DNA from 2 places in the Pseudoalteromonas sp. NC201 genome. Region 2 is predicted to be linked to the other one. Evidence: predicted binding sites of a transcription regulator. Region 2 holds the regulator's gene; the other holds the start of a gene.

Region 1 (15,385 bases), 460 kb from region 2:
AGCAGCCCAAGGGAAGATGGAGCTAATCAATGAGCTTGAAATAGAGCTGATTGAGGGAAACAAAGAAGATCTTTTCTTATTAGCCGATCACCTAATTAAACAGGCTGGTATGCGTTTGGGACTTTACTCAAAGGCCGCCAGAGGGTATCGAATTGCCGATGATAAGCCTCTAAAACCAAATAAGTTTATAGGGTTTGTACCGCTCAAATCTCAGGTAACGCAAGAACAAGCGCTAATTGCGACAGTCAGTTATGGTATTCAGTTCGTCCAGAAGCATGAGCAGTGTTATTTTAATAAACCAAGTCTCAAGACATTAAAACGTGTTATTGATGGAGTCTCGCTTATCCGCCACGCGTTTTGGTTGTTCGATGACATCGTTGATAAAAGCTCGACTGAGAGTATTCGTAACGAATTAAAATGGTTGTTGTCAGAACTTGCCTGGGTCGAAAATGCAATTCATTTAAAAACCTATACCTCAAAGCGTCATGCTTATCATAAGAAACTTAATCAGTTTCCCGAGTTGGCGCAGGTCATTACCGATTTGCAAGATGTTCAGCCGACACCGACGGACATTGAAGATTTATTTCATTGCACCCGCTATAACCGTTTGATCCTTTCACTTACTCGCTGGCTGGTTGATAGAGCGTGGCGTAAAAACTGGGATCAAAAAGCACTGAGTGCAGCAGAGCTACCTGTCACAGAAATCGCAAGCCAATTATTTGATAAAGACTGGCAAGAGTTGAAAAACTTGCTTCCACAGGATAAATCGCTTTCTGAAAAAGATTATTTACATGTGAGAATAAAGTTAGAAAACACGCTACTAAGCGGTAACTGTCTGGGCAAGCTTTACGATAAAGAAGCGCGCAAAGCGTTTAGAACGCCTTGGATTGATATCGTTTATGGTATTTATGAGCTAGAAACACTGGCGTATTTATATCAGCTTTGCCAAAGCCAAAACGCAGACGAACTGCAAGAAGTGCAGGCATGGCTTAAGCAAAAATCAGACTTTTTGATAAGTGCTATGGAGCAAAGTCGACAGTCTTCCATGCATAGCGAACCATATTGGTTCTAACCAGATTAAGCGGGGTTTTATCCCGCTTTTTTGTACCACTTCATTACAATCAATACTGCAAATATCAGGTGATGAACTAAACTTGGGTGTATCAATTCTGAGGTAGCCCAATGATCGATATTGACGATAAAGTGCTGAATGATTTGCGCGGCGGATTTAACTTACCTGCTAAGCCTGAAATATTACAAGCCTTACAAAATGAATTATCACAACCGGAGCCTGAGTTATTTACCGTGGCGGAGATTATTGCGGCGGATGTTGGTGCGTCAGCTGCGGTGTTAAAGGTAATTAATTCACCCGCTTATGGTCTTGCCCGTACAATCACAGATATAAAACAAGCAGTGATGTTTTTGGGCGTTAACTGTATTACGCAGCTAGTGACTGGGTATTTGCTTAAAAATGCGTTTGAGCAGTCAAAGTGCTGTATTTCACTGCAGCAGTTTTGGGATAACGCTGCGGATATTTCAAAAGCGGCGATGGTGGTTGGACATCATTTGAAGGCGTCATTACCCATGGAGAATTTGCAGCTGCTCGGACTGTTTCATGATGCCGGGATCCCAGCAATGGCCGTAAAATATCCTGACTACGCTGAGGTAATAAAGCAGTCTATAGAGCGACCTGAGCAAACGCTTATTTACTACGAGCAGCAAAAGTATCCAGTGCCTCACACTGTGATAGGCTACTTTCTTGCGACGTCTTGGCACTTACCTAAAGAAATATGCCAGATGATTTTGCGCCACCATGACGTTAGCTATCTTGAAGAGCAAAAAGATGCGCAGCATGTGCAAACCTTTGCGGCACTTAAACTGGCTGAAAACCTCTGTTTTGAAGCAAAACACTTTAGAAGCGCAGCAGATTGGTATCTATTTAAAGATAAGGTGATGATTGAGCTTAATTTGCATGAAGATGAGTATCAAAACTTAAAAGATGATGTCGATGAAGTATTTATCGGATAGGGGATTATCCACAGGCATTAAAAAAGGCGCACTTGGCGCCTTTTTTACTTTTTGCTGCAGGGGATTATAGGCCTGCAGCCGCACGTAGTGCGTCAGCTTTATCTGTTGCTTCCCAAGGGAACTCTTCACGACCAAAGTGGCCGTAAGCAGCAGTAGGCTGATAAATTGGACGCTCAAGGTCTAGCATAGTGATTAGACCGTAAGGGCGTAAGTCGAAGTGCTCGCGGATAAGTTCGATCAAACGCGACTCATCAAGCTTAGCTGTACCGAAAGTTTCTACGCTGATAGAAGTAGGCTCAGCAACACCGATTGCGTAAGACACTTGGATCTCACACTTGTCAGCAAGGCCAGCGGCAACAATGTTCTTTGCAACGTAACGCGCTGCGTAAGCAGCAGAACGGTCAACTTTTGATGGATCTTTACCTGAGAATGCACCACCACCGTGACGTGCCATACCGCCGTATGTATCTACAATGATTTTACGACCAGTTAGACCACAGTCACCCATAGGACCACCGATAACGAAACGGCCAGTTGGGTTGATGAAGAACTTAGTTGCTTCAGTGATAAGCTCTGCAGGTAGTGTAGGCTTGATGATAGTTTCCATCACCGCTTCTACAAGGTCAGCTTGTGATACCGAATCACAGTGCTGTGTAGATAATACGACCGCGTCGATACCTACTGCTTTACCGTTTTCGTACGCGAATGTTACCTGAGACTTAGCGTCTGGACGTAACCAAGGTAGCGTGCCGTCTTTACGAACTTGCGCTTGGCGCTGAACTAGACGGTGTGAGTAAGTGATAGGCGCAGGCATAAGTACGTCAGTTTCGTTACACGCGTAACCAAACATTAGGCCTTGGTCACCAGCACCTTGCTCTTCTGGACGAGTACGGTCAACACCTTGGTTGATATCAGGTGATTGTTTACCAATCGTGTTAAGGATTGCACATGAATCAGCGTCAAAGCCCATGTCTGAATGTGTGTAACCAATTTCACGCACGGTCTTACGAGTTAATTCCTCGATATCAACCCAAGCGCTAGTCGTGATTTCACCACCAACCATAACCATACCGGTTTTAACGTAAGTTTCACACGCAACACGTGCTTTTGGATCTTGCTCAAGGATGGCATCTAGAACCGCATCAGAGATCTGATCGGCGATTTTATCCGGATGACCCTCAGAAACAGATTCAGAAGTAAATAAATGTTTAGCCATTGTATTTATGCTCACAAATATTGCGCTTCACAAACATCAGGAACAGCGCGAAAAATTAAGGGGCGTATTCTAACCAAAAAACCTAGGCATTGACTAGTTATTTTACGCCTAGACGTCCAAAATTGTGCAAACTTTTTTAATGGTCGGAAAAAGTCCGTCTGTACCCGTTTTTTTATGGCCTTTGCCGTTGCAGTTAGCCATATAAATAAGTAAGAATGGGCTCAAACCCCCGCGAAACACATTTAAAGGTAGGAGAATTCATGCCATCTCGCAAAGAACTTGCTAATGCAATTCGCGTTCTTTCCATGGACGCTGTACAAAAGGCCAAGTCTGGCCACCCTGGAGCCCCTATGGGCATGGCGGACATCGCAGAAGTACTTTGGCGCGATTTTTTAAAGCACAACCCAAGTAATCCTGAGTGGTTCGACAGAGATCGCTTTGTATTATCAAACGGTCACGGCTCGATGTTAATTTATTCATTGTTGCATTTGTCGGGTTATGACTTATCAATTGATGACATCAAAAACTTCCGTCAGCTACACTCAAAAACACCAGGCCATCCAGAGTATGGTTATGCGCCGGGTATTGAAACTACTACAGGCCCATTAGGCCAGGGTATTACTAATGCGGTAGGTATGGCGATTGCTGAAAAAGCATTGGCTGCACAGTTTAACCGTGAAGATTACGACATCGTTAATCACTATACCTATGCTTTTTTAGGTGATGGTTGTTTGATGGAAGGTATCTCACACGAAGCTTGTTCACTTGCGGGTACCCTTGGTCTTGGCAAACTGATTGCATTTTGGGATGACAACGGTATTTCAATCGACGGTGAAGTTGAAGGTTGGTTTAGCGACGATACACCAAAACGCTTTGAGTCTTATGGCTGGCATGTTATCGCCGGTGTTGATGGTCACGATAGCGATGCGATTAAAGCGGCAATCGAAGCGGCGCAAGCAGAGTCTGACAAACCAACCCTTATCTGTTGTAAAACGGTTATCGGTTATGGTTCACCAAACAAGTCTGGTAGCCATGATTGTCACGGTGCACCGCTAGGTGATGATGAAATCAAAGCAGCACGTGAATTCCTTGGTTGGGAGCACGGCGCATTTGAAGTACCGGAAGATGTGTACGCGAAATGGGACGCAACAGCACGTGGTCAAAATCAACAAAGTGACTGGCTGATTAAGTTCACTGAATACCAAATGCATTATCCTGAGCTTGCTGCTGAGTTTGAGCGTCGCATGAAAGGCGAGCTTCCAGCAAACTGGTCTGAGAAAACAGAAGCGTATATTGCAGAGCTTCAAGCGAATCCTGCAAACCCAGCAACTCGTAAAGCATCACAAAATGCATTGAATGCTTTTGGTCCAATTCTACCTGAGTTTATGGGTGGCTCTGCTGACCTTGCGGGTTCTAACTTAACACTTTGGGATCAATCTAAAGGCTTAACGGCAGAAGATGCTGCGGGTAACTATATCTTCTACGGTGTGCGTGAGTTTGGTATGTCTGCCATTATGAATGGTATTGCACTGCACAGAGGCTTTATCCCTTACGGTGCGACATTCCTAATGTTTATGGAATACGCGCGTAATGCGGTACGTATGGCTGCATTGATGAAGCAAAGAAGTATTTTTGTGTATACTCATGATTCAATCGGTCTTGGTGAAGATGGTCCAACACACCAACCAGTAGAACAAATGGCGAACTTACGTACTACGCCAAACCTTGCGAGCTGGCGTCCATGTGACCAAGTTGAGTCAGCAGTTGCTTGGCAGCAAGCGGTTGAACGCGCTGATGGTCCATCTGCACTTGTATTTACCCGTCAAGGTCTTGCGCAGCAGCCACGTACGGCTGAGCAAGTTGCAGCAATTAAGCAAGGTGGTTATGTACTATCTTGTGACGGTGAGCCTGAAATCATCCTTATTGCCACAGGCTCTGAAGTGCAACTTGCAGTTGAGTCTGCGGATAAGCTTCGTGCAGAAGGTAAAAAGGTACGTGTTGTTTCTATGCCTTCGACTGACATTTTTGATGCGCAATCTCCAGCATACAAAGAAAGCGTACTACCAAGCTCAGTAACGCGTCGCGTCGCTATCGAAGCGGGTATTGAGGACTTCTGGTACAAATATGTAGGCCTAAATGGTGCTATAGTTGGTATGACAACGTTTGGTGAGTCAGCGCCTGCTGATGAGCTATTCAAGCTATTTGGCTTTACGGTAGAAAATATCGTTGAGAAGGCAAACGCATTGTTTGCATAATCAAAGAAAAGAAACAAAAAACCCATGCCATGCATGGGTTTTTTTATGCTTAGGGGTTTTGCTAAACCCCTTAAAGTTTTGAGACTGTTTCCTGCTCAAAGCTCAGGTTAGATAGCTAAACCTTAAACTGTTCTACCGATAAGCGTAACTCTTCGGCGAGCTTAGCGACCTCAGAACTGGAAATTGAAGTTTGGCTTGCCCCTTCAGCTGTTTGCTCTGCAATGGTTACAATCGATTCTAAACGTTCGCTAATTTCCTGTGCTACTTGCTGTTGCTCATTCGCAGCGTTTGCAATCTCTTCACTCACATCATGGGCTTGAGAAACGGCAGCAGTAATAGAGTTGAGTGCTTCATTAGCAAGGTCGCTCTGATTTACGCACGACTCCGCCTGCTGCTTGCCTTTCGACATCGCGCCTACTGCTTCTTCGGCACCGGCTTGTAAGGATTCAATCATTGCTTGAATTTCTTGAGTCGACTCTTGAGTTTTACTTGCAAGCGAGCGTACTTCGTCTGCCACTACAGCGAAGCCACGACCTTGTTCACCCGCACGGGCGGCTTCGATTGCAGCGTTTAGTGCAAGGAGGTTAGTTTGCTCGGCAATGCCACGGATAACATCCAAAATACTACCTATCGACGCGCTGTCTTGATGTAGTTTGTTAATCACGCGAGAGGCTTCATCCACTTCTCTTGCGAGTTGCTCAATAGTGTGTTTGTTCTCATGTGAGATGCCTTTGACACGCTCAGCTTCTTTATCAGCATTTTTAATTTCCTGTAGTGCTTGATGCGCGCTGTTGCTTACACCGTGAGACGTGCTACTCATCTCAGTTGTAGCGGTAGCTGCTTGCTCTACCTGTGCCTGCTGATTCTTAATTGCTTGGCTGGATTCCGTAGTGATAGTCGATGTTTCTTCGGACGCTGCAGCAAGCTGCGTCGAACGAGAAATAATGCCAGTGATAAGTTCACGTAAGCTAGAGATTAGGGTGTTACAGCTTCTAGATAATTCACCAAACTCATCTTTTGCTGTGTCATCTAAGCGCTGTGTCATATCGCCACTGGCGACAATGTTTAAGACTCGATTTACTTCCGATAGCGGTTTTGTGATACGACTAACGGTAATGTAGGCAACACCGACGGCCATTAACGTTGCTACTATCATACCAATCCAAGTCCATAGGTTTGCTGTGCCTACATCGGCACGTACGCCTTGTTGTAAGTTAAAGGCGACTTGGCTCGCTTCAGAGAGTAAATCATCTAGCTGAGATAGGGCTGCTTTTGTGGTTTTTTCTGCATTGGTTAGTTCTTTACGTGTCTCGGCTATCGCATTGATCAAGCGTTTTTGATTTTCCGCGATGCTGTTGCTGCCAGTAACTGCATCTTTCAAATTAGTGTAATAGCCTTCGAGATCAGCAAACAAACTACTATCAAGCGCGCTAACGGGGCCACGCATCAAATCAATATTGCGACCTAGCTCTTCAACGAGGTAGCTTTGATCCCTACTTACGATTTCCAGTGTATTGATGTCTTCAACAGTAACAATATCATTGGCGCTAGTCACAACAGAAGAAAAGTTATTTTCTAAGTTATTTGCAGCTTGAAAAGCACGTTTGTCAGCATCTTCTAAGCCATCCAAATCAATGATATCAACCGTCACCATAGTCGCATCTTCTGCGGCAACATCGATAGTAGATAACTGCTCTTTTAATTTGTCCCGTAACGAAAGCTCAGTTGTTTTCTCGTTTACCAAGCTGTTCATGGCTTTTACGAACGCATCATAACTTTTGCCAACATCACGACTGCTTGAGGCCAATTTATTATTAGCGGCAACTACCTGCTGCAGTTCTGAATAGGTTTTGTCAAAGATCTTCTGGCGCTCTTTAAATTGCTGTTTTAGCGTCGCTAGTTCAGTCTCTGAACGTGCATAAAAACTTCCCTGAGCCATTTTGCTCATTAAAGTGAACTCTACTTGCAGAGCAGAGCTTTTAGAGAGTGCTGGTAAAGACAGGTTATTAACCTGTTGAGTTGAGTTGTCAATGTTTGCAATTCTTAATAAAGAATTGCCCCCGATAAGAAGAAGCAACAAGGTGATGGTAATAAAACCACCCCAAATACGTTGGCTAACAGTCAAATTCATAGCTGTCCTACAAAATTTACAAAGCAATACGGATACTTATCGGATTTATTGCGGATAAGTTAAGTATTTTATAGCAGATGTGACAAAAAAATTCAGTAAAAAAGGTCGGATTACAAAAAATAGCAGCTCAACGGATAAAAAGTATAAGCTTCACGTTTTCTTCGAGTGTAGCTTAGTTTTGTAAAAATTAAAGTGGGTGATTACCCTAGATTCGACTTAGGAAAGTTAAATAACCTGAGCTTCGGATAATTAATGCTTTTCTAGCAGCCAGTTTTAGCGCTAACTGCGTTGAATTCACTTCCAATAGCCAGCTATTGGTGCGTAAATTCGCCTGGTTATCCCCAAAACTCTCTGGCTAGATAAGGAAATAATTTAATGTGATTTTAAAAACAACGAGTTAGCTCATTTCTTATCCAAACCTCAGGTTAAATAGCTTAATTGTGCTGGTACTTTTCACCACTGTCGATATTTATCATCGTCATAGGACCTCCCCACACGCAGCCAGTGTCTAAGGCTATAATATTTTTCTTGTTGGTTTCGCCTTCCAAAGCAGCCCAGTGGCCGAAAAGTAGGGTAGTGTCGGCTGGTGTTTGGCTGAGCTCAAACCACGGAGTGAGACCTGCCGCATCTTTTAGGCCAGATTTGTTCTTAAGATCCAGTTCGCCATTTTGTTTTAGAAAGCGCATTCGAGTGAAGACGTTAACAATGGCTTTAAATTTATCTTGTTCACTGAGCTTGTTGTGCTCAAGTCCTGGGTGAGCACCGTACATATTGGCGTAAAACTCAGGGGCTTTTGTTGATTGATAAATGGTTTCGGCAAAGCGTGCATATTCTAGCGCTTGCGTAATATTCCAGCTTGGATGAATACCTGCATGAGAAATAAAAGTTTGCTGTGTTTCAAGCCAAATAGCGAGGGGCTGTGCACGTAATAAGTCAGCATATTTTTGGCATTTAGGGCTGGCAAAAACCGCATCTAATTTATCTTTTGGGTTCGGAGCGACACCCAAAGCAAGACATGCTAAAAAGTGGAGATCGTGATTGCCGAGTGTAATGCTAATAGAGCCAGCGTGTTGATAGAGAAACTCTAGGCAAGCAAGTGAATCGGGTCCTCTGGCGATGATGTCACCGACAAAGTATAAATGGTCTTGGCTTGGGTTAAAGTTGACTTGATCGAGTAGCCCGATGAGTGGAGTGAAGCAGCCTTGCAAGTCTCCAATTGCGTATTTTGCCATTTATTACCTGTGGTTTTTTATAACTCAATGTTTTTATTCTGATGTCTAGCATGTATGAGGAACGCGGGGTAAGCCCGCTTCCGCAAAATAAAAATGGTATTAATGCAAAATATTTGGACAGGAAAGTCTAAATACATTGATTGGCGCTTTAAACTCAGTGCCAAACTCATTACGCATTAAATAAAACCCTTCCATTGTACCAACGGGAGTATCGAGCACCGCGCCGCTGGTGTACTGATAGCTCTCGCCAGGACGAATAGTGGGCTGCTCACCAACGACACCTTCACCTTCGACTTCAGTCTCTTTGCCATTAGCGTCGGTAATGAGCCAATAGCGGCTATGTAGCTTGGCATTACATAAGCTATGGTTTTTGATGGTAATTGTATAGGCAAACACATATTTATCCTTTTCAGGCTGTGATTGCGCTTCAACGTAAAAGGTCTCCACCGATACTTTGATAGGTGAGCCAATATTAGTTTGAGTTGTCATATATCCAATTTGCAATTTCAATAAACTGGTTAAGCGACAGGTTTTCAGCGCGAAGTGTAGGGTCGATACCTAAGTTTCGCAGCTGCTCTTCGGTTAACAGGTTCGATAAGCTATTTCTTAGTGTCTTACGACGTTGGTTGAACGCTTCTAAACAAACAGTGTTCAAAAGCTTAGTGCTCTTAGCTGTACGTTGCGACGGATCTTTTGGGATCAATCGAACAACGGCCGAGTCAACTTTAGGTGCTGGTTTAAAGCAATGTGGTGGCACTTCGATCACAGGAATAGCGTGACAATAGTACTGCGTCATGACGCTTAAGCGACCAAAGGCCTTGCTGCCTGGGCCTGCAACCATACGGTTAACCACTTCTTTTTGCAGCATAAAGTGCATATGCTCGACCTGATCTGCAAACTCAAATAAGTGAAATAGCAAAGGGGTTGATACGTTGTAAGGTAAGTTACCAAAGATCTTCAGTTTTTCCCCTTCTTTGATTAAAGAAGAGAAGTCAAACTTCATCGCGTCGCCTTGGTGAACCGTTAATTTAGGTCCCAAGAATGGGTGATGGATCAAGCGCTCGGCAAGATCTTTATCGAGTTCTACAACGGTTAGGTGGCCACTTAAATCACAAACAGGTTCAGTGATAGCACCTAAACCAGGACCGATTTCAACCAGATTGTCTTCAGGTTTTGGGTCGATAGCAGTTACTATCTTGTCGATAATATTGTTGTCATTTAAGAAGTTTTGACCAAAGCGTTTACGCGCTCTGTGTCCGAGATGTACTTTATCTGTCATGCATTCTGTGCTTTTTTGGTTGCGAGCTTAATTGCTTCGCGGATCGCTAATTCAAAACTACCCACTTCAACATCACCAGAGCCGGCTAAATCAAGCGCTGTACCGTGATCAACCGATGTGCGAACAAAGGGTAATCCTAGGGTGATGTTTACTGAGTTTCCAAAACCTTTATATTTTAACACAGGTAAGCCCTGATCGTGATACATTGCGAGCACAGCATCAGCATTATCTAAATATTTAGCTTGGAAAAGGGTGTCAGCTGGCAGCGGTCCAACCAAGTTCATGCCTTGTTTATTCAGCATTTCCAGTGTTGGCTCAATGGTTTCTATTTCTTCACGACCAAGATGACCACTTTCTCCAGCGTGCGGATTTAATCCACAAACTAATACCCTGGGTTGTTCAATACCAAACTTGGTTTGTAGGTCGTGATGTAAAATATGAATGACTTTGCTGAGACGCTCAGGCGTAATTGCCTTTGATACGTACGCCAGTGGGATATGCGTAGTTACTAGCGCTACACGCAGCCCTTCGGTTGCGAGTAGCATTACGACATCAGCGGTATCAGACTGTTGTGCAAAGTACTCAGTATGGCCGCTAAACGAGATCCCAGCTTGGTTAATAATGCCTTTATGAACTGGGCCCGTGACTACCGCTGCAAATGTCCCATCCATATTCTTTTCAGAGGCAATGCGCAAGGTTTCGAGCACATAATGGCCATTGGCTTCATCTAATTGACCAGCGACCACTTCAACACCTTTGTCTACTTGAAGGTAGTAAATGGCACCAGCAGGTGCCGCTTCAGGCGCAGCTTCGCTGTCAAATGGCAGCAACTTGATTTGCTCACCGAGTTCTTTGGCGCGTTTTTCTAGAATACTTTTATCAGCCACCGCAACCAACTGAGCAGGCCATGCGTGCTGAGCCAGTTTGATAACAAGATCTGGGCCAATACCTGCAGGCTCACCCGGTGTAATTGCGATTCTGAGTGTCATAGCCGTTATTCCGCTTCGATAATTTCAATATGCGCTTGGTCACGCATTTCTTTAATCCATTTAAAGCTTTCTTCTTTAAATTTACGGTTAAACAACAGACGGTGTGCGCGATTTAACTTGGCTTGTTCTGTTTTATCGGCTACGCGTTTATCTAGCAGTTGTACAATATGCCAGCCAAATGTACTTCTAAATGGTTCACTGATCTGATCTTTTTCTAGCGACAACAGAGTGTCTCTAAACGCAGGTACGTATGTAGTTGGATCTGTCCAATCGTACTCACCACCTTTAAGTGCAGAGCCTGGATCTTCAGAATATTCTTTAGCCAGCGCTGCAAAGTCAGCGGTACCTGCGCGCAAGTCTTTTACAAAGCCAGTTAGCATTGAGCGTGCTTTTTCTTCACTTAGGATAATAGACGGCTTGATTAAGATATGACGTGAACGCACCTCAACAGTTTCAACGACTTCACGACCACGAATATCTTGTACTTTTAGAATGTGGAAACCTGCACCTGAGCGCAGTGGACCAACTATGTCGTCTTTTTTCGCACCTTTTATGGCCTCAGCGAACAAGGTTGGCATTTCGTTAATTCCCATCCAGCCTAATTGACCACCATCGAGCGCTTTTGAGCCGCTAGAAGAAGCAATTGCGATGCGCTTGAACTCTTTACCTTCGTTCAAAAACTTAATCACGTTATCAGCGCGCTCACGAGCGTCTTCAATTTCTTCTGGAGTCGCTTTATTTGGGATCTTAATCAAGATATGGCCGATATCATACTCTTCCGAGTTACCCGTTTGCTCACTCAATATTTTTTGCAGGTTAGTAACCTCTTGAGGGCTAATATAAATACGGCGGTCAACACTGGCACGGCGCACTTGGCTTGTGGTTATTTCTTTACGGATCTCTTCTCGGTATGCCGGGAAGCTTTCGCCGCTAGCTTCAACTGAGCGACGTAAATCAGCGATAGTACCACCTTGGTCTTGGGCAATATTCGCAATGGTCTGATCCAATTGAGCATCTGAAATTTGCATACCCATACGGTCACCCAGTTGCAACATTAAAGATTGCTCAATGAGTTTATCTATGGCTTGTAAGCGTAATGTTCTATCGCTAGGAAGTTCGGTACCTTGCTGCTCAGCCTGTTCTTTTACACGATTTATTATTTGATCGACTTCGCTTTGTAAAATTACACCATCATTTACTGTGGCAACAACTGTATCTAGCTTTACACGCTCAGCATGTGCTTGAGTAAACAGGCCTGCACTTAAGGAGGCCACTAATAACAACTTTTTTAAATTCATACGGCTTTCTAAATTCTATTTATTCAAAAAATACGGTCTACGGTAACCAAAAATACCCTGTCGAAGGAGTTTACTCGCATCACCACTGCTTTGGCTTCCAAGCCCTGTAAGGACAAATTTAAGGCTGAAGCCAGAATCAAACACTGCTTCATCATTTGTAAGTGTTTGGTTTAAGTTTGTTTCAATTTGACGATTCGCAGTCACCTGAATAGCCCAACAACAAGACTGGTATTGAACACCAACAAAGGATTCAACACTTCTATTTGCCGTCATATCTCGGTGATAGCTTGCTACAAATTGCCAGTTATCGTCAATTGGTAAACTTGTAAAGAGACCGACTTGGTCAATTTCATAGTCTGAGACATCATTAACATAACGATGGTTCAATTGCACTAACTGCTTATCGTCTCCTTTGTAGTCCAAAGTAAAGTGAGACTGCACTAACTCTTTGCTATCCACATCATATTGCACCCCACCTGAGAGGTACCAGCGCTTATGCCAATGTAACATGGATTCAGCGGCAAATAGTGCATTATAGTTGGTATCATCAGTAAATAGCTGTTCAGAAGGCTTTACAGATGACTCAAGATAAATGATCTGACCTGCACTGAAGTTAAAGCGCTCGACATTACTGCTATCGAATACACGCGTAGTTGCACCCACCGTGAATTGATTGGCTTCTGCAATACGGTCATAACCTGAGTAACGGCGTGCTCTAAACAGACCAATAAAGTCATCTTGTAACTTAGCAGTATCGTACCAGCCAATTTGGCTTTGCTCTCTGTGAGGAGTGTAAAGGTACTGAATTTGTGGCTCAAGCGTTTGCGTACCTTGTTCAAAAAAGAACTCGGTACTGCGTTCAAAGTTCAGTTGTCCGTGTACCCGTAAACTAGGCAATGTACGCGTGACAGACTCCTCATACTCTGTATCAGGCATATCTATATTTTGTTCATAACGCGTGTGAAGTAGGCGTGCCTCGGAGGTAAATGACCAAGCGTAGTCGCTGCGTGAAAAAGACACGCGAGGCTCTAGGTGTAATCGCGACGCCTCTGAGATTGGCAAAGCATCATTTTGAAAATAGGCAAACTCACCCTCAAAGTCCCAATCAAGGCCAACAAGTTCATAGCTGTCCCGTGTACGGAAGCTAATTTGCGGTAGTGCAGTGTAGGATTCTCTGTGGTCACCCAACACTTCAAAATCTTGCAACTTTAAGTCGACTAACCAGTCTTCACCAAGGTAACTTAGACTGCCGGTGCGATATAACTGAGTGTCAGTTTCATTGGCGTATTCGGATGTTAAGTCAGTGAGATAGTTATCGTCACTCACATTTGTAACATCAACAAACGCACGCCATTTATCACTTAAATAGCTTTTTTGTTGCCAATGTACTAAATAGCGATCGTCTAGCTGTGGCTCGGAATCATCCTTACTGAGGTATTCGACGCCAATTTTACCTTGATGTTGTTCAGTTAAATATCTGAACTCGGTAATAAGCTGAAATCCTTTATTAGCCATGTACCTTGGTGTTAGGGTCGCGTCGTAGTTAGGAGCTAGATTGAGATAATAAGGGGTGATCAGCTCCAAGCCAAACTTATTTGAGCTGGAAATTGTCGGTGTCAGCAGGCCAGATTTTCGTCTATCATCGATTGGAAACGTAAAGTAGGGTAAATAGATAATTGGCGTGTCCATAATTTTGAACACCGTATTATAGGTTTCACCCCAACCGTCTTCTCGAGAAAGTACAATACTGCTTGCCTCGATACTCCAAAATGGGTCATCAGCAGGACACGTGGTGAAGCTAGAGTTGTCGAGTGAAATTTTGCTGCCAGAGGCATGCAACTTCTCTGCACCACCGCGCCCCAGCTGGTCTGTTAATTCATATTCAGCACCAAGCAAGCTCACGGTGTTAGCATTTAAATCCGCGAATAGCCCATTGCTGTGAACTTTGGTAAATTGGTCACGATAGAGTAGCGGTCCAGAAGCGCTGAGCAGGCCTTCTTTTTTATCGATTAGCGCACGTCTAGCTTCTAAGCTCATGGTTTCAGTGTTAATCACCACATTACCCGAAAACTCAGCACTATCTGTACCTTGTAGTTCTAAGTCATCGGCAACGATATCAATGGCATGTTTGGGCAGCGAGGCTAACGGCTTCCAGTTTTCTGGCTGCATATAGTCTTTACATTGTGCGGCGACAATGTTCGTATTAGCAAAAGCTGTAGAATGAATCGCGGATAATACAGCCAAGCCCCAAATTTTGCGCATTTAATAACCTATTAGCTGAGCATTTAATAATAAGCTCATCATGATAAATGAAAACTGTCGGAAATACAGTAGCATTTAAATATTTACAAGTAGAAGGTGTAATAGTTAATCCATGAATAGTCAAAACCAGCGCGTCGAGTTTATACAGCAAGCAATACATAGTGACGATTTTACGTGTGAGGCTATCACCTCGGATGCCAGTTTCCGGCGTTATTATCGCGTCAAACAACAAACGATGTCGTGGATCTTAATGGAGACACCGGTCGATAAACTCGATAATGCCCCTTTTATTGGTTTAAATACGGTGTTTGCAGAGCAAGGGCTCAATGTGCCACAAATCCTTGCAAATAATGAAGAACAAGGGCTGTTACTGTTACAAGATTTAGGTTCTGAGCATTTGGCCGATAGGTTGGCATTGCCTTCTCGGCTAGAGGATTATCGTGCGTTGATAGCGCTTATTCCAGAAATAGCCAAAACACCAAAGAGTGAATGGATGAAGCCCTATGATGCTGAGTTCGTTGATATGGAACTTAATATCTTTTACGAGTGGCTTGTAACAAAATGGCTTGGTTTAACACCCACCGAATATCAACAAGTGCAATGGCATAATGTGAAGTTGAAACTCGTTGATGCGATGACTCGTCAGCCGCAGGTTACGATGCATCGAGATTTTCATAGTCGCAACCTGATATGTC
Region 2 (15,385 bases):
CGCTATATAATGGTTCTAGCTCTTCTACTTGCTGACGCGCTTGTAATTCCTTGGCTTCTCTAGCAGCGAGTTCTTCAGATGGCGCGACCATCAAAATAGAGCCATCCATACGCTTATCTAGCCCTTTCACACGTAACACAACATCAAGCGCTTGATCCCAAGGTACACCATCTAAACGCAAGGTTATATTGCCAGATACGGTGTCACTCGTTACTAGGTTAAAGTTGTTTGTATCGGCGATGATCTGTAGTACGGAGCGAATTGGAATATCCTGAAAATTCAACGTGATCGGCTGACCTTTATATTCTTTTTTATCGCCAAAGGTTTTATTACCTTCGTCTTTTTCAACTGATAAGGTAAAGATGTTATCAAGCTGTTGATAGGTAAACTTGAATGCCGCATTTGGCTCAATCACAATGCGGCTTTTATTGTCTTCTTTAAAGGTTTCTATGCGAGATACCACAGTGCCAAAATCTAACACATCGAGTTCGTATAGCAGGTCTTCTGCAATATCGATATGGTGGAAGTCCGCAATGATTTTACCACCGCGCTCTTGTACATCGATGGCCGCTTGGTTGTGCTCAAGAAACGCAAGTACTTTAGCTTCACCTTTCTCACCGCGACGAAAATCGATAGCTTGAATTTGGTTGATAAACGCAGTGACTTTTTGACTTTGATCTTGTTCAGAGACAATCGGTTTATTAGACACTTCCACTATCACAAGGTTATTCTTAACCTCGGTTTTATATAGCTTCAGCTCATCCATGTTGATGGAAACGGCAAAACCACCATCTCTGAGTTCACTGGTAATGCCTTGAATACCAGCTTTATCAATACTCAAAGCTTTTAAGCTTTCTTCAAACTCAGCCTGCTGGAAAAACAATTCAATACTGGTGCTTTCGCCGACAACACGAACTTGTGGCTCTGTATTGAGTTTTTCATCAAACACCAGTTGTAGCTGAGTTTCCCCTGTCGGAACGGGGTTATAGCGAATGTCATACAACATAGGAATGGCATGCGTAATTGACGAAAGGCCAACTAAGGCAACACCGAGCACAGAACGCCATAATGTTCGAGTGCTTTTAATGGTTGATTTTATAACGTTATTGTTAGTATTCACTCGTGCCACCTTGTTCCGCTTCTAACATTTCCACTTTTGTTAGCCTTTCTTTCCAACATCCCGTTCCATCTGGGATCAATTCTAATAATTCTAAATGATCGGCATGTACACTCAGCACTTTGCCATGATACAGGCCCATATATTCACCACGCTTTACACGATACAAGCCTTGCGTCGCCGCTTCGATTAGCGCCCAACGACCATCAGACTTGGCAATAATGCCTTTCATACGTAGATTATCCAACGGAAATTTCTCCAATGGATAGCGATCTCTATCTGGATCTGGGTGTAAACAGTTTTTAATTTGAACTAGTTTATTTTCAATCACTTCAGGCTGGGGCGCAACAAAAGGGCTACGCAATTCTGAAGCGCTATACTTAAATGGCTCATAATTTTGCATTTCAGGTATAGGCTCGATTTTTGGTGTTGAGCTTGCTTTTACCTGATCAATAAATTCTTTTTGTTCTGCAGTACTATCATTACAACCCGAGATGAACATCAACGAGGTCACGCAGAGCATCAGTCGGATCATTTCTGACCTCCTTGCTCATAACGATAAGTTTTTGCCACAACACTAAATACCAGCTCGCCATTTCCTGCATTTTCGATTCTAAAATCATGTAGGCTGACTATACGAGGTAATTCAGATACCTTACTCACAAACTGACCAAATTCATGATACTTACCTATCACTTCTAGCTTAATCGGCAATTCGGTATAAAACTCTTTACGTACCTCTGGCATCCAGCCAATTTTTAGGAAGGTTAATCCGCTTGAGGTACCAACGTAAGTCAGATCATCAAGTAGTCCAGGCGTTTCGTTGGAGCTTGGCAGTCGTCTCAACAGCTCAGTGAATTGCGCTTCCATATCAATCATTTGCTGTTTATATAGCTCTAGATTGTTTGCTCTTGCGTATTTAATCCGGTAGCTCGTTCTCAGCTCTTGCTCTTTTTTAACCGCTTGGTCGTAGCGGTCAATGGAACTTGAGACCATCAGGTTATAACCCAATACCATCATTAGTAAAACCACCAGAACGGAGCATAAAACTTTTACAGGAAATGGCCAATGACCAATATTATCGAGCTCCAGCTCATTCCAATCTATTTCTTTTAAACTGTTTAAGTCAAAATTCATGCACTGTGCCTCCGCCCTATTTCGCTTTATCGGCTAAGTGGATGTCGTCATGAGACTTAATATAAAAATGCATCGTAAAATCACTCAGTAATTTTGAACTTTGCTCACCGGCTACTATGCCTTGGATCACCGGCCGCTCTATTAAATATGATGATTCAACTTGTCGTAGCATTTGCGATAAGCGGTTGTTTGATTCACTCCGACCAATGACTTTGATCATATTGTCTTGTCGCTCAAGACTGGTGAGATAAACCCCAGCCGGAACCACTCGCGCTATTTCATCGATAATTTGCGTGCCGAGACTGCGGTTGAGTTGCAACTCCTCAATAAGCCGAATACGGCGCTGTAAATTTTCTTTTTGCTTATTCAGGTCGTTAATCGCAACTATCCGTGAATCTAGTTGAGTGATCTCGCTTTCGAGATAGCGGTTTTTAATTTCTTGCCCGGTTTTTAAGCCGTCATAGAAGCTGCCAAGCATGTACATTAACAACAGACAAGCCGCGATGATCACCGCAATGATAGTCAGAAAGATTTGTTGCGACGCTTGCCTTTGCTGCTCGCGCCAAGGAAGCAAATTTATATGTGGCATGATGAGAAGCTCCTTAATGCCAAGCCTGTCGCTAAGGCGAATTGCGCTTTATGCTTTTGCAGCACATGCCTATCTACTTTTGGTGCAATCTCCATATCAGTAAACGGGTCTGCCACTATTGTGTGGATCCCAAGCTCATCAATGAGCAGTTTATCTAAGCCATCCACTAAAGCCGTTCCACCCGTCAACACGATGTAATCGATATGATCTTTACCACTGGTCGTCATAAACATTTGCACTGCTCGACGAATTTGCTGCAGCATAGAAGTTTGGAAAGGAGCCAAGACTTCAAAGGTATAGTTTGGAGGTAAATCCCCAGTCGTTTTCGCCAGTTCTGCTTCATCGTAGGTTTTGTTGTAATAAGCAACAATGCTGTTGGTATATTGCTCACCACCAAACACTTGATCACGAGTGTAAATCGTTTTCCCAGATTGAATAACGCTAATCAGCGTAAGCACTGCGCCAATATCTATCATTGCTACGATTTTATCAAAGGCATCATTTGGCAGTTCAGGGTAAATGACATCCATGGCTCTACTTAGTGCGTAGTTTTCTACATCAACAACTTTCGCTTTGAAACCCGCTTCTTCCAATGCGCCAACCCGTGCTTGCACGCTTTCGGTACGAGCCGCAGAGAGCAGCACATTCATTTTTGACGGATCGGCTTCGTTTACTCCAATTTTTTCAAAATCTAGACTAACTTCATCTAACGGGTAAGGGATCAGGCTATCTGCTTCTATTGCTATCTGAGACTCGAGTTCAGCATCAGTTAATGACACATCCATAAAGATCACTTTTGTAATCACGGTCTGACCGGATACGGCAACTGCTGCATATTGCGTGAGCTTTGGAATGCGCCGCTTCATTTTAGTTATCGCGTTGCCGATCGCTTCAATGTCTTGAATGGCCCTTTCATTTACTGCTCCTTTCGGAATAGGTTCAATCGCAACGGCTTCTACTCGGTAGCTGGAACTTGTCTTCGACAGCAACACCGCTTTGACACAATGGGAGCCGATATCGATCCCTATCATCAGAGGTGCTTGTTTTTTTAGTAGTTGGCTCAGCATGTGAAGCGCCCGTTTCCTTTTAAGACTGTGTACCATAAAAATTTAGCACACAAAAATATTAATCGTTTTTTAATCAAGATATACTAGCAGTGTCTACCTGTAATTGGGAGTCTAACTAGGGATAATTCCGTGAAATTATTGAAAAGATTTTTACAATTCGTTTTTGTTTGTACCCTTTTAGGCGTGTTGACACTTATCAGTCTTTATTATTATGTCAAATCTGACATACCAAGTGTAGAGGTTTTGAAAGATGTTCAACTACAAACACCCATGCAAGTCTTTACACGAGACGGAAAACTCATCAATCAATTTGGTGAAAAGCGCAGGATCCCTGTACGTTTGCAGGATGTTCCACTCCCCATGCGAAAGGCATTCTTAGCGACAGAAGATAACCGCTTTTACGATCATTTCGGCGTAGACCCGATAGGTATCGTCCGCTCCGCTATAGTGCTTATCACCACAGGGCAAAAAAAGCAGGGAGCCAGTACGCTCACCATGCAACTTGCCAGAAACTTCTTCTTAACAAGAGAGAAAGCCTATATTCGTAAAGTGAAAGAAATCTTTATTGCGTTGCATATTGAGCAACTATTAACGAAAGATGAAATTTTTGAGCTTTACTTAAACAAAATTGAACTGGGCAATCGCGCCTTTGGTATCGGTGCTGCAGCGCAAGTCTACTACGGTCGCTCACTATCAGAATTAACTTTAGCAGAAATGGCAATGATTGCAGGCCTGCCAAAAGCGCCTTCTGCGTTAAATCCAATTCGTAACCCAGAGCGCGCGCAATTGCGCCGGAATGTTGTGCTCGGACGAATGCTTGCTGAAAAGTATATTACCCGCGCAGAATATAGTGAGGCGACACAAGCTCCTATCACGGCTAAATTCCATGGCGCCGAAATCGAGCTGTATGCACCTTATATTTCTGAAATGGTTCGCGCCTATATGGTTGAGCGTTATGGTACTGATAAGGCTTACAACTCTGGCATGAAAGTTTACACCAGTGTGGAATCAGACATGCAACAGGCTGCTCAGCATGCATTAGTTGATAATTTACATGCCTACGATATGCGTCACGGCTTTAGAGGCGCAGAAGAAACCTATTGGCATGCTGAAACGGAATCGCCGCTAAGCCATGAAGGCATTATTACTCGCCTTAAAAAGGTCAATGAAATTGGGCCGTTAAAAGCAGCTGTGGTGCTAAGCATTGCAGAGAAAACGGCCGACCTGCTCTTAAAAACCGGTGAGCAAATTACATTGGAATGGTCAGGCTTAAGTTGGGCCAGACAATACATCAGTGAAACGCGTCAAAGCTTACCACCAAAAACAACCGCAGATATCCTCGCGCCGGGCATGCAAGTGTTTGTCCGTAAACAAGACGACGGCTGGATGTTAAGTCAGTTGCCACAGGCATCCAGTGCCCTCGTCTCACTCGACCCGCAGGATGGGCGTGTAAAGGCGATTGTGGGTGGCTACAGCTTTGAGCTTAGCCAATACAATCGCGCTACCCAAGCTAAGCGTCAGGTGGGTTCAAACATCAAACCCTTTATTTATTCATCCGCATTAGAAAATGGCTATACCCTAGCCACCATTCTTAATGATGCCCCGATTAATCATTGGGACAGAAGCGTTGGCGTGGCTTGGCGTCCAAAAAATAGCCCTGAAGTGTATAACGGCCCAATCCGTATTCGCCGAGCGCTTGCACAATCGAAAAACGTGGTATCTGTTCGTTTGATCAAAGGCGTTGGCATAAATAAGGCTGCTGATCATTTGCTTAAATTTGGTTTCCAAGACGCAGATATTAATCGCAGCGAGTCGTTGGCACTTGGTAGTGCTGCACTGACTCCTATTGAAATGGCGCGCGGCATGGCCACTTTTGCCAACGGCGGTCACCTCATTGAGCCGTATTTTATCGATAAAATTACCGACTCATTCGGCACTGAGCTGGGTTCTGCAGAGCCGCTATTGGTCTGCGACGAACAGCAGATGGAAGAACAACCTGAGCGCTGTGCACCGCAAGTGATTTCGGAGCAAAACGCATTTCTGATTGCTGATGCGCTTCACAGTGCTATCTGGGGTGGTGGTAGTTGGAAACACGATACGGGCTGGAGCGGCACTGGCTGGCGTGGTCAATGGTTAAAACGTCGTGACCTTGCTGGAAAAACGGGTACCACCAATGACTCAGTAGATACTTGGTTTACGGGCTTTAACCGTAATGTCCTCACCACAGTCTGGGTTGGCTTTGACGATGCGAGTAAATCCTTGGGTCGTGCGGCCTACAACGCTAACCTTGGTAATAATCAACTTGTTGGCGCAGAAGCCGGAGCGATTTCAGCACAACCTGCTTGGATAGACTTTATGCGTGAGGCACTTAAAGATGAGCCTTTGGCTCCGATAGAGCCGCCTCCAGGGCTTATTTCAACTCGGATTGATTTAAAGACAGGGCTTTTGTCTCGCAAGAACGACTACACATCTCGGTTTGAATATTTCGAGCAAGGTACGGCCCCAACCAAGTACGTATTGGATACGGATAGCAGCACACCGTTTGACGATACCGCGCCGCTACCGACTCACGAAGAGTTATTCTAAAATAGAAATGCCGATACAGATGTATCGGCATTTTTGTCTTATACCAGTTGTATTATATCTATTTTCTTAAAAGAGTTATTTTAGATTTTGCGTCAGCCAGAATAAATCGGAATGTATTCCCGCTGCTGTCACTTCTTTACCTGCCCCCGGGCCTTGGATCACCAGCGGGTTTTGTTCATACCATTTAGTGTGGATCACAAAAATATTATCACCCGGCGTTAAATTCGCGATTGCCGAGCCATTTGGTACCTGTGCAATGCCTACTTTTGCAGACACTTTGCCATTGCTTGCAATTTCAAGCGCACCAGTATAACGAAGCGCAGCGTCATTCGCTGTGGCCTTTGCATAGTGTGTCGCATAAAAGTCATCGAGTTGCTGGCGATTTTCTAAAAACGTTTGCCATGAACCCACACTCAATGACTCAGGCATTAACGCCTCTAATTCAATATCATCAAGCTCAAGTTCAATGTCTAACTCTCGTGCTAAGATCAAAAGCTTACGCTGCATATCACGGCCAGATAGATCTTCGCGCGGATCGGGCTCAGTAAAACCAAGTTCTTGCGCCCCGAGCACTAGCTCAGAAAATGCTTCAGAACCATCATAGCGACTACACAGCCAAGATAAAGTGCCGGAAAAGACGCCTTCAATTCTCACCACTTCATCGCCACTATTTTGCAGATCAGCCAACGCAAAGTTAATGGGTAGACCTGCGCCAACACTGGTGTTGTAACGCCATAACAGGTTACGCTCTTGTAACTGCTGACGCAGCTTGGAGTACCAACCTTGTTGTGCCGTACCGGCATATTTATTAGCGCTGATCAAATGGCAGTCATGTTCAACAAACTGCGGATACAACTCGCTGAAACGCTCGCTCGCAGTAATATCGACCACCACTTTATGCTCGTAATCTAGCTCTTTAATACGAGTGAATAGCTCTGCTTCATTATATTCGATGGCCTCATTTTGCCATTGCTGTTGCCACGATGCTAAATTCAACCCGCTTGGACAGAACAACATTTGCTTAGAACGCAGTAAGCCAACCAACTTAAGATCAAAGTGCTCACTCAGCTTAGCGACTTGGTTTTTGCATTGTTCGATAAACACTTCACCCACATTGCCAACACCAGCTACAATCACAGCAAGCTCTCTGCCTTTATTGACCAAACGTTCGTGCAATATAGCAAGTAGATCGCTATCAATTGCTTGATCGGTTAACACTAAGCTGTAATGGCGCTCTTGCAGCACAAAACGGGTGACAATCGCATGTTCATCCAATAATTCCAGAGCTTGCTGATGTAAGCCAGCAACATCCTGACTTGGGGCAACAATAGCAAAGCCTTGTACTTGCGACTCAATAATATTGGCTCGCGAATCCAGCGCTTTAATCACAACATGGCTAAACTCAGATGGCACCAGTAAGTGTGCCTCTCCACCTTTAACAAAATGATGAATGCTATGTTGAATAAGCTGGCTTAGCTGTTTCACTTCACCACTTTTTAGCTGCTCAACGCGTAACAGGTCAAGTTGTCCAAAAGTGGTAATAAAGCGCTTCTCTTTGCTATAGCCTGCCTTTACTATCTCAGTGCCAAGTGCATCGGCGTCAAAGCTGCTGCGAACTTGCAGTTTTATATCGGTATCTTTAAGTGGAGACAGCGTTTTTGCATGTAGTACTGGATTACCTAATCGTGCGAGTAATTCAGCTTGGCCACGACATACCTTTGTGTATTTTATGGCATTGGCGACTTTACGTGGATCAGTGCTGAATACACCCGTTGTATCCGTCCAAATTGATACTTGAGCCGCATCAAGATAACTTGCCAACAAAGTCGCGCTATAGTCACTGCCATTTCGGCCTAAAGTCACCGTTTCACCTTGTGCATTTGCGGCAATAAAACCGGTAACGATATAGATAGCGTGATCATCAATTGCGCGATAGCACGCTTCTTTGTTATGGGCGTGTAGTAACACCCCCTCTTGTTGTACAAATAACGTACGAGCGTCGATAGCTTTGGCTTCGATACCTTGAGAACTTAGGTAGTTTGCTAATATACGAGCCGACCATAGCTCTCCATGTGCAAGTAAACTCGCGTAGTGAAGATGCTGTTCTTCTCGTCCTGAAGCGATTGCTTGCAGCTCATTGACAAGCTGTTTGAGTAACACACTGTGTTGTTCACCTACAAACAGGGCATCAATTAATTCACGTTGATGATTTTCAACTTGTAATAAAACATCGTTGAATGCGCGAACATCTTGCTGCTCAAAGCTTTGCCATAACTTCACTAGGGTATTCGTTGTTTTTCCTGCAGCAGAAACCACAACACTGTCACCTAGTTGACATTGCTCTAACACTATCTTGGCAACCGCCTGATAACGCTCTGGCGAGCTTAAACTCGAACCACCAAACTTATGTACTACTTTTGCCATTTACTCACCACAACGCTACTGTATGTGCAGGCGTTAATTTGAATGACTTAGCATCATCACTCGCCTGACTTTCATCAATACATGCAAATCCCGCTTCCAGATCTGCAATGAGATCCTGTGCATCTTCAATGCCTACAGAAATACGAATCAACGTGTCGCCCACTCCCGCTTCTAAACGTGCTTGCGGATCCATACCCGCGTGTGTCATCGTCGCTGGATGACAAATAAGACTCTCAACCCCACCTAAAGATTCTGCCAATGAAAAGTGCGTTAGAGACGTTAAAAACTTCGCAGATGTTTGCAGATCGCCTTTGATATCAAAGCTCACCATGCCACCAAAGCCGAGCTGTTGTTTTTTCGCAAGTTCGTGTTGAGGATGCGACTCAAGGCCAGGGTAATAAACTTGGCTAACATACGGCGACTTTTCTAAATATTCTGCAATAAGCTGAGCATTTTCTTGATGTTGGCGTAAACGCACATTTAAGGTGCGCAGTCCACGTAGGGTAAGGTAACTATCAAAAGGTGCACCGGTAATACCGATATTATTCGCCCACCAAGCTAACTCATCACCCAATTCCTGTGTACGCGCGATCACCGCGCCCCCCACTACATCAGAATGACCATTGATATATTTAGTGGTTGAATGCACGACGACATCCACGCCAAAGGCAATGGGGTTTTGTAATGCAGGAGACAAGAAGGTGTTGTCAGCGGCGACCAAAGCCCCCACAGCGTGTGCTGCATTTACGACAGCTTCTATATCCGTTAACCGCAAAATTGGGTTACTTGGTGTTTCAATCCAAACTAATTTAGGTTTGATCTGCTGCAGCTGCGCAAGACTTTCAGGTTGCGTGAGATCCAAGACTGTTAATTTGAGTAATCCACGCTTTGCAAGCGATGTAAACAAGCGATAGCTACCACCATAGCAGTCATGTGGAATAACCAGCGTATCGTCATGGTTAAGCAGTTGAGTTACTAGGTGAACGGCAGCCATGCCAGTGGCGGTAATAATACCACGAGCACCACCTTCAAGTTCGGTAAGTGCCTGTGCAAGCACATCACGATTAAAGTTACCGCTGCGGCCATAATCGTAGTCGCGTTTGGTATCAAAATCGGCAAAAGAATAGGTGGTAGAAAGGTAAAGCGGTGGCACTACTGCCCCATGCGCTTTATCAGCTTCTATACCGTGACGCACTGCTACCGTCGATTTATTAACTTGACTCATAAGGTCACCTAGATAGTTGGATGTTTAGACGTCTAAAAGGTTAGAGCAACAGAAACCAGAAGTCAAAACATTTATACTGCTAAATGGCTAAATAACTAGTATTTGACTATCTTTTTTAAACCGATAAAATTTCGCCACTCTAGGCGTTGCTAATACGACTGAGTTATTGAAAACTATGGCAGAGATTCTTCTATCTCGCTATGGCGGATTAGTTTATTCATCTATTTGAGTTTGGGATTTATCTTTAATTCGTAAGGTTATCCCTATATTCATGCGGTTGGTGAATAATGTAGACCAGAACCCAGTCATATTGGCATTGATGTAACTGAGGCAAGTACACAATTATGGCAAAATGGAACGGTGAGTATATTCACCCATATGCAGAACACGGTAAGAAAGCAGAGCAAGTAAAAAAGATCACGGTGAGCATACCTCTGAATGTACTCAAAGTGCTAACTGATGAGCGTACACGTCGCCAAGTGAATAACTTACGTCATGCCACGAACAGTGAGCTTTTATGTGAGGCGTTTCTACATGCCTTCACAGGTCAGCCACTGCCGAGCGATGAAGACTTGAGAAAAGATAATCCAGAGCGTATTCCTTTAGAGGTAAGACAAATAATGGAAGAGCGCGGTTTGGAGATCCCAGAAATAAACGAAGAGTGATAACTACTCTTTCGCTCTGGAAATACAGACACAAAAAAAGCCTCAATCGAGGCTTTTTCATTTGAATAATACCAATGGTATTATTCCATATATCCAGCTGGCATATCGATTTGTGCCACGCCTGATTCAATTGCAGCTATCGCTACCGCTTTTGCGATACGAGGTAACAAACGTGGATCCATTGGTTTTGGAATAATATACTCAGGACCAAACTCTAGACTATCTACGTCAGCCGCTTTTAACACTTCAGCAGGTACAGGCTCTTTCGCAATCGTTCTAATTGCTTCAACCGCTGCAATCTTCATTTCGTCATTGATAGCGGTTGCACGTACATCAAGCGCACCACGGAAGATAAACGGGAAACACAGTACGTTATTTACTTGGTTTGGATAATCCGAGCGGCCTGTCGCCATGATCAAATCATTACGTGCACCGTGTGCAACTTCAGGGCAGATCTCAGGGTCTGGGTTAGAACAAGCGAATACCACTGGCTTGTCAGCCATTAGCTTTAGATCCTCAGCAGAAAGTAAGTCTGGGCCAGAAACACCAACAAATACGTCCGCATCTGCAATCACGTCTTGTAACGTACGCTTATCCGTGTTGTTTGCAAACAGCTCTTTGTATTCATTTAGGTCATCACGACGAGTATGGATCACGCCTTTTCTGTCCAGCATATAGATGTGCTCACGTTGAGCACCGCATTTGATCAGTAATTCCATACAAGCAATAGCGGCTGCACCCGCGCCAAGACACACAATAATCGCATCATGAATATCTTTACCTTGGATTTCCAACGCATTCAGCATACCCGCAGCGGTTACAATTGCAGTGCCGTGCTGATCATCATGGAATACAGGAACGTCACAACGTTCAATTAGCGCGCGCTCAATTTCAAAACACTCTGGCGCTTTAATATCTTCAAGGTTAATACCACCAAATGTGTCTGCGATATTTGCCACAGTATTGATGAAGTCTTCAGTGGTGTTGTGCTTAACTTCGATATCGATTGAATCAAGGCCCGCAAAACGCTTAAATAATAGTGCCTTACCTTCCATAACAGGCTTTGACGCCAAAGGACCTAAGTTACCCAAGCCAAGAATTGCCGTACCATTACTGATCACCGCAACCATATTTCCTTTACCCGTGTAACGGTATGCATTCGCCGGATCAGCCGCGATTTCACGTACTGGCTCTGCAACACCTGGGCTGTATGCAAGTGCTAAGTCTTTTACGGTCTCGGCAGGTTTAGTGAGTTCAACACTGATTTTACCTGGAACGGGCTTCTCGTGATAATCTAGAGCTTGTTGACGAAAGTCTGTCATGGCGCGATATTTTCCTACGAAGTTAATGTGAGAGTGTGGTAAACGTTCGCATTCTGAATGTTGGCAACCTAGCTAGCTGGTTACAGCAACACACAGTGCGATTAACTATATGAGCGACGACATTCAACCACTCAACAAGCGTATGTGCTTTGCTGTCGCGGTATGTCAATAGGACATATAGTTAATCGACCGTATTCACACAATACCGAGTTTTGCTCATTATTCAAGTAAAATCAGGTCTATCCACTAGCATGGTATTTTCTATACTTTTCCGAGAAGATAAGCTCAATTTTAAGAAATATTTCACAAATAAAATGACTAAAACTTAAAAAACAAGACGCTAAAACCAGCACAGAATGTATAAAATTAGCACAAATGTACACCAACTATAAAAACAATAAGAGAATAGCAACTTAACTAACTTTAACGTCAAGATACCGACATTTAATCGCAATATACTGACTTTAGTTTATATTAAGTGCTCATACCTGATAGTATTTACTATATGAGCTTTGATTATTTTCACAACTTAAGCTCGTAAATGTTCAATATTTATCTGCTAAATAGAGTTTTTACTCTACCCAAGAGATCAGTAAAGTTTTGCTGCCAAACTGGCAAGTTTTTTATTTTAGAAGAATAAAAGACACAATAAGACGGGATGACTGACGGTCTATCTGCTGATGCAGAATAGGATGTATAAATCGAGAAGGTATTTTCAAACAGGCACAAAAAAAGCACCCTAAAGGTGCTTTTTTCGACTAGACCAACAAGATTACTTCTTGCTGCTAAGTGCACCGAAACGCTTGTTAAAGCGATCTACACGGCCACCTGTGTCAAGGATCTTCTGCTTACCAGTGTAGAACGGGTGACATGCAGAACATACGTCTAGGTGAATATCTTTACATAGCGTTGAACGAGTTTCGAACTTGTTACCGCAAGAGCACGATGCAGTGATCGTCTCGTAATTAGGGTGAATACCTTCTTTCATAGCAACCTCTAGTTAAGGCCGTATCGCTCTCCAAACCCGAAGTCTGGCACCATACGTAGTTATACAAAAATGTGGACGCGTATTTTAGTGCTTAACTGAACAATCTACAAGCAATATTTCAGAGTTTTTTATCACCGTCGCAGAGTACGTTTTCAATTCGTACCACCTTAGGTATATACTTCGTCACTGCGCTCACTTTATGGAATTGTAATACATGCTCATTCTTGAAGTAGCTTTAAAGCTGCCACTGCACCGAACATTCGACTATTTGCTAGCACCAACCATGCAAGTTGAAGCAGGAATGAGAGTCACCGTCAATTTTGCCAACCGTCGCTGCACAGCGATTGCACTTGCTAAAAAAGACGACACCGATGTACCAAAAGAAAAACTCAAGCAAATTATTGAGGTGTTGGACGAGCATCCTGTCTTTAATCAAGCACAACTTAGCTTTTTACACTTTGTCTCCCAGTATTACTGTCATCCAATTGGCGATACCTTATTCACAGCACTGCCGGCAGTACTCAGAGATGGTGGAAGCCCAGACAAAACTCAGATCCCTATCGTCAGATTAACGGAAAAAGGGCAGAAACTACCAACACTGCGAGCCAAAAAGCAACAAGCGCTGCTTTCTCAATTACATGAAGGTGGTGCAATAAAATTAAGTGAACTCAAAGCGCTCGGATTTGCTAGCCAAACAATTAAAGCATTGGAAGAAAAAGCGCTTATCTCACAATCTATTGAGCATGATAGTGATTGGTCGCAAAACGAATTACAGCTAGGCGAAAAGCCACGCCTAAACGACCAGCAAGCGACTATTTGCAGCGCCGTTAATGCACAAGTCGGTTACCGTACCTTTTTAATCGAAGGTGTAACGGGAAGTGGTAAAACCGAAGTCTACTTACAGAGCCTTGAAAACATAATAAAAGCGGGTAAACAAGCACTGATCTTGGTGCCTGAAATTGGACTCACACCGCAAACAGTCAACCGCTTCAAAAAGCGCTTTAATAACCTGCCCATTGATTTATGGCACTCAAATCTAACCGATAATGAGCGCCTACATACTTGGCGTCGCGCCGAAAAGGGTCTGAGCGCTTTGGTTATCGGTACTCGCTCGGCCATTTTTTTGCCATTTCAAAATCTCGGCATGATCATCGTTGACGAAGAGCACGACAACTCGTTTAAACAGCAAGAAGGCCTGCGCTATCACGCCAGAGATCTCGCTGCATTTCGAGCGCATCAGGCACACTGCCCTTTGCTTTTGGGAACCGCAACACCGGCATTAGAAACATTACACAAAGCCATTACCAACAAATATCAACTCGTCACACTGAGTAAACGAGCGCAGACCCAGCACGACAACCAATTTCACCTTGTCGACATGAAAGGTCAGCCAGAACAAGGCGGGTTTTCACCAATGAGTTTACATTGGATGGAAAAAACACTCGCTCGCGGTAAGCAAGTTATGGTGTTTCTAAATCGTCGGGGCTTTGCACCAACATTGATGTGTCACGAATGCGGATGGCTTAATACCTGTAAACATTGCTCTACCAGCGCCACGTACCATAAAAATATGAACCGCTTGGTATGTCACCATTGCGGTGAGCAGGACTTTGTACCGAGACAGTGTCCAGATTGCGGCAGCACCCAAATCATGCCCACAGGGCTTGGTACAGAACAACTCGAAGGCTTTTTAAGCGAACGCTTCACTGATATTCCCGTTACTCGCATTGACCGAGATTCTACGCGCCGTAAGGGCAGCCTTGAAAGCGCCCTTGAAGAAATTAATCAAGGTGGCGCGCGAATTCTGGTCGGCACTCAAATGCTTGCCAAGGGCCACCACTTTGCCGATGTCAGCCTTGTGATTATCTTGGATGTGGACTCAGGACTTTACTCTTGTGACTTTAGAGCAACCGAGCAAATGGCACAGCTCATTACGCAAGTTGCTGGACGAGCCGGACGTGCCGGTGAAGCGGGAACCGTGTTATTGCAAACGCATTTTCCAGAACATCCATTATTGCAAGATTTAATTAATAATGGTTATGGCGACTTCGCGCGATATGCCTTACAAGAGCGTGAAGAAGCTATGCTTCCCCCCTTCGCACACTTAGCTATCATCCGCGCCGAGGCAACAAATATAAATACAGTATTGCGCTTTTTGTCGGATTTGGTTCCAGCTACCCCCTATCCTGGTATACAATTGCTGGGTCCAATTCCAGCACCACTTGAACGAATAGCTGGAAAGTTCAGATATCAATTACACATACA

What was found. The regulator MetJ, encoded in region 2, represses methionine synthesis genes. The targets are predictions, from matches to a motif close to TAGACGTCTAGACGTCTA.
Region 1: the regulator MetJ is predicted to act here: its motif matches at 3,346-3,363, upstream of metK (methionine adenosyltransferase).

Annotation. Positions count from the first base shown of each region.
Region 1 is NZ_CP022522.1:3,257,522-3,272,906, reverse strand. It holds gene PNC201_RS14245 (CYTH and CHAD domain-containing protein) at 1-1,072, shown strand, start outside; gene PNC201_RS14240 (HDOD domain-containing protein) at 1,183-2,028, shown strand; gene metK (methionine adenosyltransferase) at 2,093-3,244, opposite strand; gene tkt (transketolase) at 3,505-5,499, shown strand; gene PNC201_RS14225 (methyl-accepting chemotaxis protein) at 5,615-7,630, opposite strand; gene PNC201_RS14220 (symmetrical bis(5'-nucleosyl)-tetraphosphatase) at 8,065-8,862, opposite strand; gene apaG (Co2+/Mg2+ efflux protein ApaG) at 8,962-9,351, opposite strand; gene rsmA (16S rRNA (adenine(1518)-N(6)/adenine(1519)-N(6))-dimethyltransferase RsmA) at 9,335-10,141, opposite strand; gene pdxA (4-hydroxythreonine-4-phosphate dehydrogenase PdxA) at 10,138-11,130, opposite strand; gene surA (peptidylprolyl isomerase SurA) at 11,136-12,428, opposite strand; gene lptD (LPS assembly protein LptD) at 12,444-14,690, opposite strand; gene PNC201_RS14190 (aminoglycoside phosphotransferase family protein) at 14,803-15,385, shown strand, end outside.
Region 2 is NZ_CP022522.1:3,713,494-3,728,878, forward strand. It holds gene PNC201_RS16265 (type IV pilus secretin PilQ) at 1-1,120, opposite strand, end outside; gene PNC201_RS16270 (pilus assembly protein PilP) at 1,110-1,652, opposite strand; gene PNC201_RS16275 (type 4a pilus biogenesis protein PilO) at 1,649-2,254, opposite strand; gene PNC201_RS16280 (PilN domain-containing protein) at 2,271-2,843, opposite strand; gene PNC201_RS16285 (pilus assembly protein PilM) at 2,831-3,910, opposite strand; gene PNC201_RS16290 (penicillin-binding protein 1A) at 4,040-6,496, shown strand; gene metL (bifunctional aspartate kinase/homoserine dehydrogenase II) at 6,572-8,920, opposite strand; gene metB (cystathionine gamma-synthase) at 8,925-10,145, opposite strand; gene metJ (met regulon transcriptional regulator MetJ) at 10,490-10,810, shown strand; gene PNC201_RS16310 (malic enzyme-like NAD(P)-binding protein) at 10,891-12,132, opposite strand; gene rpmE (50S ribosomal protein L31) at 12,905-13,120, opposite strand; gene priA (primosomal protein N') at 13,335-15,385, shown strand, end outside.